3 regions of the Paenibacillus urinalis genome follow, and region 2 is predicted to be linked to each of the others. Evidence: riboswitches for the same ligand, from Rfam matches in the RefSeq annotation. Region 2 holds a riboswitch; each other region holds the start of a gene.
What was found. A riboswitch is a leader RNA that binds a small molecule or an ion and turns the genes downstream of it on or off. The one in region 2 is predicted to bind cyclic di-AMP.
Positions count from the first base shown of each region.

Region 1: linked by a shared signal. The riboswitch ahead of PUW25_RS17810 (C40 family peptidase) and the one ahead of PUW25_RS02065 (hypothetical protein) in region 2 are both predicted to bind cyclic di-AMP.
Region 3: linked by a shared signal. The riboswitch ahead of PUW25_RS06050 (hypothetical protein) and the one ahead of PUW25_RS02065 (hypothetical protein) in region 2 are both predicted to bind cyclic di-AMP.

Region 1 covers NZ_CP118108.1:3,847,859-3,851,139, forward strand. The annotation lists gene modA (molybdate ABC transporter substrate-binding protein) at 1-756, shown strand, start outside; gene modB (molybdate ABC transporter permease subunit) at 753-1,430, shown strand; cyclic di-AMP (ydaO/yuaA leader) riboswitch at 1,838-1,976, shown strand; gene PUW25_RS17810 (C40 family peptidase) at 1,981-2,841, shown strand; gene PUW25_RS17815 (cell wall hydrolase) at 2,979-3,281, opposite strand, start outside.
Region 2 covers NZ_CP118108.1:443,191-446,471, forward strand. The annotation lists gene PUW25_RS02055 (NAD(P)H-hydrate dehydratase) at 1-69, shown strand, start outside; gene PUW25_RS02060 (hypothetical protein) at 196-642, opposite strand; cyclic di-AMP (ydaO/yuaA leader) riboswitch at 1,007-1,184, shown strand; gene PUW25_RS02065 (hypothetical protein) at 1,319-1,714, shown strand; gene kdpF (K(+)-transporting ATPase subunit F) at 1,847-1,924, shown strand; gene kdpA (potassium-transporting ATPase subunit KdpA) at 1,997-3,281, shown strand, end outside.
Region 3 covers NZ_CP118108.1:1,354,337-1,357,617, reverse strand. The annotation lists gene PUW25_RS06060 (serine hydrolase domain-containing protein) at 1-438, shown strand, start outside; gene PUW25_RS06055 (HAD family hydrolase) at 576-1,247, opposite strand; gene PUW25_RS06050 (hypothetical protein) at 1,442-1,855, opposite strand; cyclic di-AMP (ydaO/yuaA leader) riboswitch at 1,996-2,153, opposite strand; cyclic di-AMP (ydaO/yuaA leader) riboswitch at 2,292-2,515, opposite strand; gene PUW25_RS06045 (glutathione peroxidase) at 2,890-3,281, shown strand, end outside.

The DNA.
Region 1 (3,281 bases), 2.0 Mb from region 2:
AACCCTTCAGCAGACCATAACAATTCGGACAGCAGCGCATCCTCGACTCCTTCATCTGAACGCACAGAGCTGACGATCTCAGCGGCTGCAAGCTTAACTGATGTACTGGAGGAACTACAGCCTCGCTTTGAGACAGCTCATCCTGGTATAAAGCTCAGCTTCAACTTTGGCGGCTCCGGCTCTCTTCAGCAGCAGATTGAGCAAGGGGCACCGGCTGATCTGTTTTTGTCAGCAGCTGAGAAAAATATGCAGGCCCTTATAGATAAGGGGCTCATGGATACAGAAAATACGACTACGCTGTTAACCAACGAGATCGTACTGATTACATCCAGCAGCAACGAGCTGCCTATGTCCTCTGAGCAGGATCTCACTGCTGAAGATATCAAGATTGTTGCCCTCGGCATACCTGAAAGTGTACCTGCAGGAAGCTATGCACAAGAGGCGCTTACTTCGCTTGGCTTATATGAACAGCTCCAACCCAAAATAGTTCAGGCCAAGGATGTGCGGCAAGTATTACAGTATGTCGAAACCGGGAATGCCGATGCCGGATTTGTATACAAAACAGATGCACTTACTTCCAGCAAAGTGAAGATCGTGCACACTGTCGATCCCTCAAGCTACACAGCAATTACATACCCTGTAGGTGTGGTATTGGACAGTGCGCATCCCGAAGCGGCAAAAGCGGTTTATGACTTTTTACAGTCTTCTGAAGCCCAAGCTGTATTTACTAAATACGGGTTCTCGGTGCCTGAATGATGTCAGCTTCATTTGACTGGCATGACTTCTGGGCTCCTGTGCGCTTATCCTTACTGGTTGCCCTATTGTCCAGTGTTATCACGATTGTGATGGGCGGGCTTACTGCAAGATGGATGTCCAAGAGCAAGTTCAAAGGAAAGCTGCTGCTAGAAACAGCGTTTATGCTGCCAATGGTCCTTCCACCCACGGTTGTAGGCTTTCTGCTGCTCGTCCTGCTGGGGAGAAATAGCTGGATCGGAGCATGGATTGAGGCCATCTTTGCCGCACCTGTCGTATTCTCATGGACAGCCTGTGTCATCGCCGCCGTTGTCGTCTCGTTTCCACTGGTGTATCAGACGATGAAGGTCGGATTTACGTCCATTGATTCCGAGCTTGAAGCTTCCGGACGCTCGATCGGTGCGAATGAATGGCAGGTATTCCGGTATATTACACTTCCACTCATCTGGCCTTCTGTTATTTCTGCTTATATTCTCGGATTTGCACGAGCGCTTGGTGAGTTCGGCGCAACGCTGATGCTTGCAGGCAATATTCCAGGAAAAACTCAAACCGTCCCTACTGCCATATACATTGCTGTGGACAGCGGGAATACGGTCATGGCCTGGGCCTGGACGATTGCGATCGTACTTATGTCGTTCCTGCTGCTGCTTCTGACAGGACGCAGAAAAAAGAATTAGCATTGTATATATATATAAACAGAACCACTCCAATGCAGCGGCAGGAAATCAGTGAAATCAGTGTATGCAGCATAAATAATAGTTCAAACCAAACCCTTAGTTGATTTTAACGAAGGGTTTTTTGGTGCTCAATTTATTAATATATTTTCGTTTTTGGAATTATTACAATATATGGATATAAAATGGGTCCCGAAAACAATTTATTTAGTTACAATATTGTTACTTTAATGGATACCTGTTTCAAATCAATGACAATTTATTACCCGACTTAGCGGAAATTATTCGAAAAAATCCGGTTCTTTCTATGTTTTATTCCAGTAATTGGTGTACAAAAAGTAAAACAAAGGTAACATTTTTGATACTTTTTAACCTTAATTTATTATATATTAATTACAGTTAATTCATATTAAAAAAGTGTGCCGAATCTATCAGAATAGTACGGGGGACGATTTACAACATTTGGGGTGAATGCAGCAGTTAAGAAATGCTAGAGTACCTTCTACTCGAACCCGACAACTAACCTCGGAGGCAATTGGAGGAAATTTTCAGAATGAAGAAGTTTGGTAAATATATGTTGTTCTCATCCCTGCTCGCAGCTGGGTTAATCATGGGTAATGGACAAGCAGATGCATCCTCATCCAGTACCAATACGGTAAATATTCAAGTGAACAGTAATCTGATCGATTTCCCAGATGCGGAGCCATTCCTGGATCAGAATTACAGTACACAAGTGCCGGTCCGCATGCTTGCTGACGAAATGAACTATACGATTAAAGTATTTAAGAGCGGAAAAGAAACGGTGGTCAAGCTGTCCAAGGGCGGTACAACCATTCGTATTCAAACCAACCAGACGACTGCGATGGTCAATAGCAGCAAAGTAAGTCTTGGCACGCAAGTGTTCATCCGAAATGACCGTACATATGTACCCATTCGTTTTGTATCAGAAGCCATGGGCTATGACGTAACTTGGAAAAAGGATCTTATGCTGGCCATGATTAGCACAACCGGTAAAACATACAGCCCTGCACTTATTCCAAACGACCATGTCAAAGGCACCAGCATTGTAAATGAAGCGATGAATCACATCGGCGTTCCTTATGTTTACGGCGGTTCAACCACAAGCGGGTTCGACTGCTCTGGTCTGGTTAAATATGTATTCGATAAATACGGAGTATCCCTGCCGCGTACAGCAGCTACCCAATATAACCAAGGCTCATCTGTATCCAAAGGAAACCTGCAGCAAGGCGATCTGGTCTTCTTCAAGACAACAGGAAGCTCGATCTCTCATGTCGGTATCTATGTAGGAAACAATAATTTTATTTCAGCGACCAGTTCCTCCGGTGTAAAAATCGACAGCCTGGACAATACCTATTGGGGTCCTAAATACGTCGGTGCAAAAAGAGTTCTATAAAATGAAATGTATATAATTAAAACCCCTTTGCTGCTTGCCTGCAAAGGGGTTCATTATGTATGCTCTGTATTGATACCTATAGCAAAGAAGCTGCCACAGTAATTTTGTGGCAGCTTCTTTTTATATATGATATTGGATTAGTTCGTAAACAGATGATTACCGATCTGCTTGATCGCTGGACGTTCCTTGCTCCATTCGGAGGTTGCGATCTCAGGGTTATAGTAGTACAGAGCTCCACCTGACGGATCCCAGCCATTGAGCGCACTCTTTGCCGCCTTGATCGCAGTCTCATCAGGAGCCAAATTGTATTGGCCGTCATCTACGGCGGTAAACTGTCTTGGCTGCAGAATGACCTCTGTGATGGAGTCCGGGAATGCATCCGATTGAACCCGGTTTAAGATCACTGCTCCGACCGCTACTTGACCTTCAAAGGATTCTCC
Region 2 (3,281 bases):
GAACGTGCTGCATACAAGCGGCATCATCCGGGAGGCATTATTGCCGGCGACATTATTGACGCATTGTAATACAGCGTATTGGCAAGGAGCCGCCGGTAAGGCGTCTGCACACAGATTTACAAGTCAAATTTAAGGACACGCAGAAGCGTGTCCTTTTTACGTTTAGTATTGGAGTAAATCTTGACGACCAGGAACTTAGAAGGAATAATACGTCAGCCCATACTCCATCAAAAAAGAACGAACGAGCAGTCTGGAACTGATAACAGGATGCAGCTCTTCATCCGCGTCCTGCATCATTTGCAGATCTGCGAGTGCTTCCTCGGCTATTCGGGTTCGTTCCATTCCCCATTCCTGTTCATGATCTGCAACGCAGAGCTTGGCCTGCTCCACGGTCAGCTCCTTCAGGATGGCAAACACAGAGATCCATGGAATCAGATCCCCGGGAGCACTCTCCTGTGGCAGCTCAAATTCAGCAAAGCCGTGTGCTGTCCCGCAGGTTATTTTAAACAATCCGCAGTAATGATATTTCTCCTCTGTCAAATAAGGAAGCCGGCGTGAATCATAGCGTATGATTTCCATCGAGCTGATCGCATCCGTTGTATAAGCAGGTACTGAATTATTCCCCATATAGGCGAGTGCCACGAGTATTCATCCTCCATTAATCATCCTCATTATTATGTTGATCATCATATAGCAAATGTCACAGACGAGTAAAATGATCCTTGTTCTAAAAAAACCGGTTTTTCAGCAAATCGGACGAAATGGATGAAAGTAAGCGGTTAATTAAGGGCCAATCTCGACCGATCGGACCTATATCTATCGTTGTCAGCTTCTTGCGCAAAAAGCAAGGAAAGTGGAGTTAGAGAGAGGAACGAAGAGGAAAATAAAGATAACAATCCGCTATGCGAAGTCAATGATTCGAAATTCGTCTTATATGAGGAGCGGACTTTCTTTACAGCACATTCGGTCAGGATTATGATTCTTGGCATAAAAGCTTTCGCCATACAATTTCATACCGCTTAATCCTTTGATGAATGAAAAGGAGCGGGGGAACCAGTGAGGTTTGCTATGCAGGCTTCGAGGGGTGAATCCTGAAGAGCACACCATATGTGCTTAGTACAGGTAGGGCGACTCTCACGCCCGAATCCGACAGCTAACCTCGTCAGCGTATCTAGAGAGACTTTCTTATATCCGAGCTCTTAAGTGGCAGCGGCTTGTTCCCGCCTGCCTACGAATAAGAAGCTGCGCGAGAGAGATTTCTCTTGCTCGGCTTCTTTTTATTGCCGGATGAAGGGAGAAACAGGAGGGGAATGCACAAATGTCCGTTGATGACGATGACGTCATAATTGTTGCAGCTGGGGGTAAGCCGGGCAGATCCTTTATAAAGACCCTGCTCATGAAGGGTTTGCCGTTTGCCATCTTGGTCAGCTCTGAGCATGAGCGTAAAGAAATGCAAAGGCTCTATGTGGAACCGGTCATTCAAGTGGATTCTTTCGAACAGGCACCTGAGCCCCCTGATTTCCACGTAGGTCACGTATTTCTGTTCGAGGAGAGTCTGCCCGTGTGCTGTAAGTACATCCAAGTCTGCCGGTCATGGACCTGTAAGCCAATCTATGTCATTACAGAGCGAAGCAAGCCGCGGCTCATCTACAGAGGGCTTGGTGCAACACATGTCATCTACAGCCGCGGCAGCGACTGCTCTTTCTTACTCTAAACCGGAATCGGGAGGTGCTAAACCAATGCTGGATTTTATCATGATCGTATTGATCAGCTTGTTGACGCTTATTTCAATCGGAGTTATCAAAGGCTCAGACTTAATCACCTCGGAAGGGAGTGAACAAAAATGATGTGGGTGCTGCTTGCTATTGCAGCTGCTGTATTCATTTATTTGGTCTACGCACTGCTTAACCCAGAGAAATTTTGAGACAGAACAAAGAACTAGATTCATTTAACAATGAATAAACGACATTCACTAACAGGAGGCTGATAAGTCGATATGTTAACCGTTATATCCATCTGTGTGACCCTCGCGGTCGTGCTCCTGCTGGCTCGCCCTGCAGGTCTATATATTGCAAGTGCATTCCGTTATGAACCAACCCGGATCGATCCGTGGTTCAAATGGATAGAGAGACCCCTCTATGCTGTCAGCGGCATCAAGGAGACGAATCAAACCTGGAAGCAGTACGCAGCTTCCTTTGTCATCAGTAACACGGTCATGATTGTACTCGTCTATCTGATCTTTCGGATACAGGCCCATCTGCCGCTGAATCCAAGCGGTGTAGCAGGTATGGAGCCGACGCTTGCTTTTAATACGTCGATTAGCTTCATGACCAATACGAATCTGCAGCATTACAGCGGGGAATCTGGTCTCAGCTATTTATCACAGATGATCGCCATTGTGTTCATGATGTTTACTGCTCCGGCCTCGGCCTTTGCGGTGGCGATCGCATTTATTAGAGGACTTACAGGCAAGCCGCTCGGTAACTTCTTCGTAGATGTCGTGCGAAGTATAACAAGGGTATTGCTTCCTGTCGCTATTGTCTCCGCTATTCTGTTTATTGCTGCTGGTGTTCCACAGACGTTAAAAGCAACAGCAGCCGTAACGACGCTTGAGGGTGGTGTTCAGGAAATTGCGAGAGGTCCAGTAGGTTCCTTCCTGTCCATTAAACAGGTGGGGAATAACGGCGGTGGATTTTTCGGAGTAAACTCGGCTCATCCGTTTGAGAATCCTAATGGATTCACGAACCTGCTGCAGATGGTGCTGATGCTTCTGTTCCCGGTCTCCCTGCCCTTCGCATATGGCAAGATGGTGGGGAACAAGAAGCAAGGGCGTGTCCTGTTCGTCTCGATGGCGATCATGTTTCTCGTGCTGATGGGGGTATCACTTGGTGCTGAAACGAACGGTAACCCTGCGATGGAGGCTGTAGGAGTTCAGCAGGAAGGCGGCAGTATGGAGGGGAAGGAAGCCCGCTTCGGTGTGGCCTTGTCATCTCTGTATTCGGTCGTAACGACCGCTTCCGAGACAGGAGCAGTTAACACGATGCATGATACGCTGACACCGCTTGGCGGTCTTGTCACTTTGGCTAATATGATGCTGAACACGGTGTTCGGCGGTATGGGAGCCGGCTTCCTGAATGTGCTCATGTACGCACTCATTGCTGTCTTTTTATCCGGTCTGATGGTGGGACGCACTCCGGAATTTCTCGGCAAGAAGCTGGAAGGCAAAGAGATTAAGCTGATTGCAATCAGCCTGCTGATTCAGCCGCTGCTTATTCTGGCTC
Region 3 (3,281 bases), 910 kb from region 2:
GGTGAGACGGTCCACCACTATTTGAATTCCCGTTTGTTTGAGCCTCTGGGTATTCATCACGTAGAATGGGAAACCTCGCCTCTCGGAGTCACACTCGGATGCGCAGGTCTCGTGATCAGTACCGAAGAATTAAGCAGATTCGGCCAAATGCTGCTGGATGAGGGGGCTTATGAGGGCAGACAACTGGTGCCTGCAGAATGGATTCAATTTGCGACTCGCAGGCATATTGATTCTGTCGGTGAAGGAGACTGGTCGCTCGGCTATGGCTGTCAGTTTTGGATGTGTTCTCACGGAGCATATCGAGGGGATGGCGCACACGGCCAGCTGCTCGTGATCATACCGGACCGGAGAGCCGTGATTGCTGTTAACAGTGAGGAAGATCGTATACAGTCTATCCTTGACGCGGTGTGGGAAGAAGTCCTGCCTATTTTAGAATAAACCGCCTGACTCATTCATAATCCAGCCGCTTGAATGCAGAAAAACTGCACCCCAGCTGTTAGTTTGTCCTAACGATTGGAGTGCAGTTCCTACACCACAGCCATTTCATCTGTAATAATCAGGGTCTGATATTATGTTTATAGCAGCAGTGCCGTCAGTGCATTTAGATCATTCACTGTATAGTCCGGCGTATCCTGAGCACCAGTGGAAGGCTGATAACGCCCGTACCCCTGCATAATTCGAATCGTAAGCATTCCAAGCGATTTGGCTGGGATAATGTCATTATCAATACGATCTCCGATCATAATGGACTCCGAGGGCTCCGCTCCGGCTGTTTTCAGCGCATATTGGTATAAGCGCACATCCGGTTTGGACATGCCTTGTTCAGCAGAACAAGCGATAACATCCACAAATGAACGAAGTCCATATTTCACCAGACGCTCTTCCGTACCCGGACTTTGATTAGCCACGATACCGATTCTGTAGCGCTCACCCAGCTGCTCAAGAACAGTCCGAGCTTCGGCATACGGCTCTTCGAGCTCCTTTTGAAACTTAAGCCTAGTCTTGATATACGCTCTGTCCTCCTCCGAAGGCACAAGCTCCGAAATCGCGTACTGCATGGGAGAAGCGATGTAATTGGAATAGCTCTGAATAAATTTGCTGCGTACGTCCTCCATTGTAATGTTATACCCGAGTCCATTTGCTTCTCTCACAAATTGGCCGATAATGTGATCAACGGGAACCCATTCATTTACGAGTGTATCTCCTATATCAAAAAAGAGCCATTTCACATGATCAAACTTCCCCATAATGCCATTCTCTACCTTTCCATCTGTAAATATAGAAAAAGAGACCCATGCTTATATCACGAGTCTCACATGCTATGTTTCCTTTAACTCCAGTATATCAATCCTGCATCTAATTACGCAAACTGTATAGTAAGCACCTACACTAGCCATTAGCCGCAGTCTCCTGCTTCTATCGCTGTGTGCGTGCAGATCAATTAATTAACAGCAGCCCGTTCTCCATTTAACAGAAATCCTACTTCGCCCTTGATTGTAAAAATAACGTGGTCTGCGCCCATACCGCGGTATACTCCGCGAGGATGATTCAGCTGTGTAATAATGGTAATCGGCTTACGTGTCCAGGGTCTGCATATTTGCAAAAACCGGCAGGTCAGATTCAAGCTGTTCTCAAAAATAAAAATACGTCCTACCGCCGCATTAGGCAGCAGCCATTTACTTGTAAACGCCGTATCCATACGTATAATGTGCTCTACTCCAAGCCGTTTGACCTGCTTCTCTTCCTGTGCACTGTTCGTCAGTACAGCAAAAGAAAGCTTCTTGTACATTAATAATCGAATAAAATTTCTGGCCGCTTCATTTGGTGCCGTAACTAAAATAACTTCATCACTCATTACAATCATTTCCTCCCTGTTATAGAAAAAGACAACAAAAAAAGAACACCGACGATCAAAGGCATGCCCGGTGCTCTCCCACCTATATCTCAGAACATGGCAAAACATGACCTGTTACATAGGCACTACTCGGCTTGCTGCCTCTCCCTTTGTTACGCTTACGAGGTTAGCTGTCGGATTCGGACAAGAGAGATTGCCCTATTCATGACAATAGCCATGAAATTCACCCCATGGATCAATGCATCCACATCTGGGTCCCCCGCTTTTTGGATCAACAAAAATTCAGCGCATAAATAAAACCACAGAGGATTAAACCTCTGTGGCTGATCGCTCACAAGATTTATCATTCCTCTCTCAAACGTTAGCACAGAAGATAACTAAAGAATGTTCACGATAAGGAAGTGAAGGAAGCGTATTGCATATCTTCCACATCTCTAGTGTAACTCTGTACAGCTTACGAGGTTAGCTGTCGGATTCGGACGGTGAGAGTCGTCCTATCTGTTCCTCATGATTCCATATGACATTTCATATGAATCTTCGGATCAGAATTCACCCCATGCATCGTGTATCATTCGGCTCTCACACCGAATCAAGCACGCTGCCTTACTGTGGTTCCCCCGCTCTCCGCCATATTAGGCAGAAATTAAGCGACTTATAGCAATGAGAAATTACTCAAATATAAGGTTTTCGGTTGCTCAAGATTTACGATATGAATCATACACCCGTTGAAAATCGATGTAAAGCTCCTTCAGGGGCTCATTACGACGATTTAGCGCTGTTTTGGGATAGAATAAGAATAAAATATTCCCCTCTGTGCATTCAGCTTATCTGTTCTCAGTTTATCTCGTTTTCTCGCTTATTTCAAATGACCAAATTTGCCTTCGACAGTAGATCCACTCTTTACAGAAGCTTTGTTTGACTTTCTCCATATATTGTTTAAAATTAAATTGTTATCAATACGAATCAATTTCATAATACCTTTAGCTGCTTCAATCAAGAGTATATAAGTTTCAATAGAAGGGATGGATGAAGGCATGTCGATTTATCAATACCAAGTGAACACACTCAAAGGCCAGAAGTTAAGTATGGAGGAGTACAAAGGAAAAGTACTCTTGATCGTAAATACAGCGAGCAAGTGCGGACTAACCCCTCAATACAAAGGACTGCAGGAGCTATATGACAAATTCAATGACCAATCCTTTGAAATTCTCGGTTTCCCCAGCAACCAATTTGCCGAACAAGAACCGGGCTCAAATGATGAAATCGCAGAGTTCTGCCAAATGAACTATGGTGTGAGCTTCCCGATGTTTGAGAAGATTAAAGTCAATGGAGATGAGGCACATCCGCTGTTCAAGCACTTAAAGGACAGTGCACCAGGTATACTTGGCTCGAAGGCGATTAAGTGGAATTTCACCAAGTTTCTTAT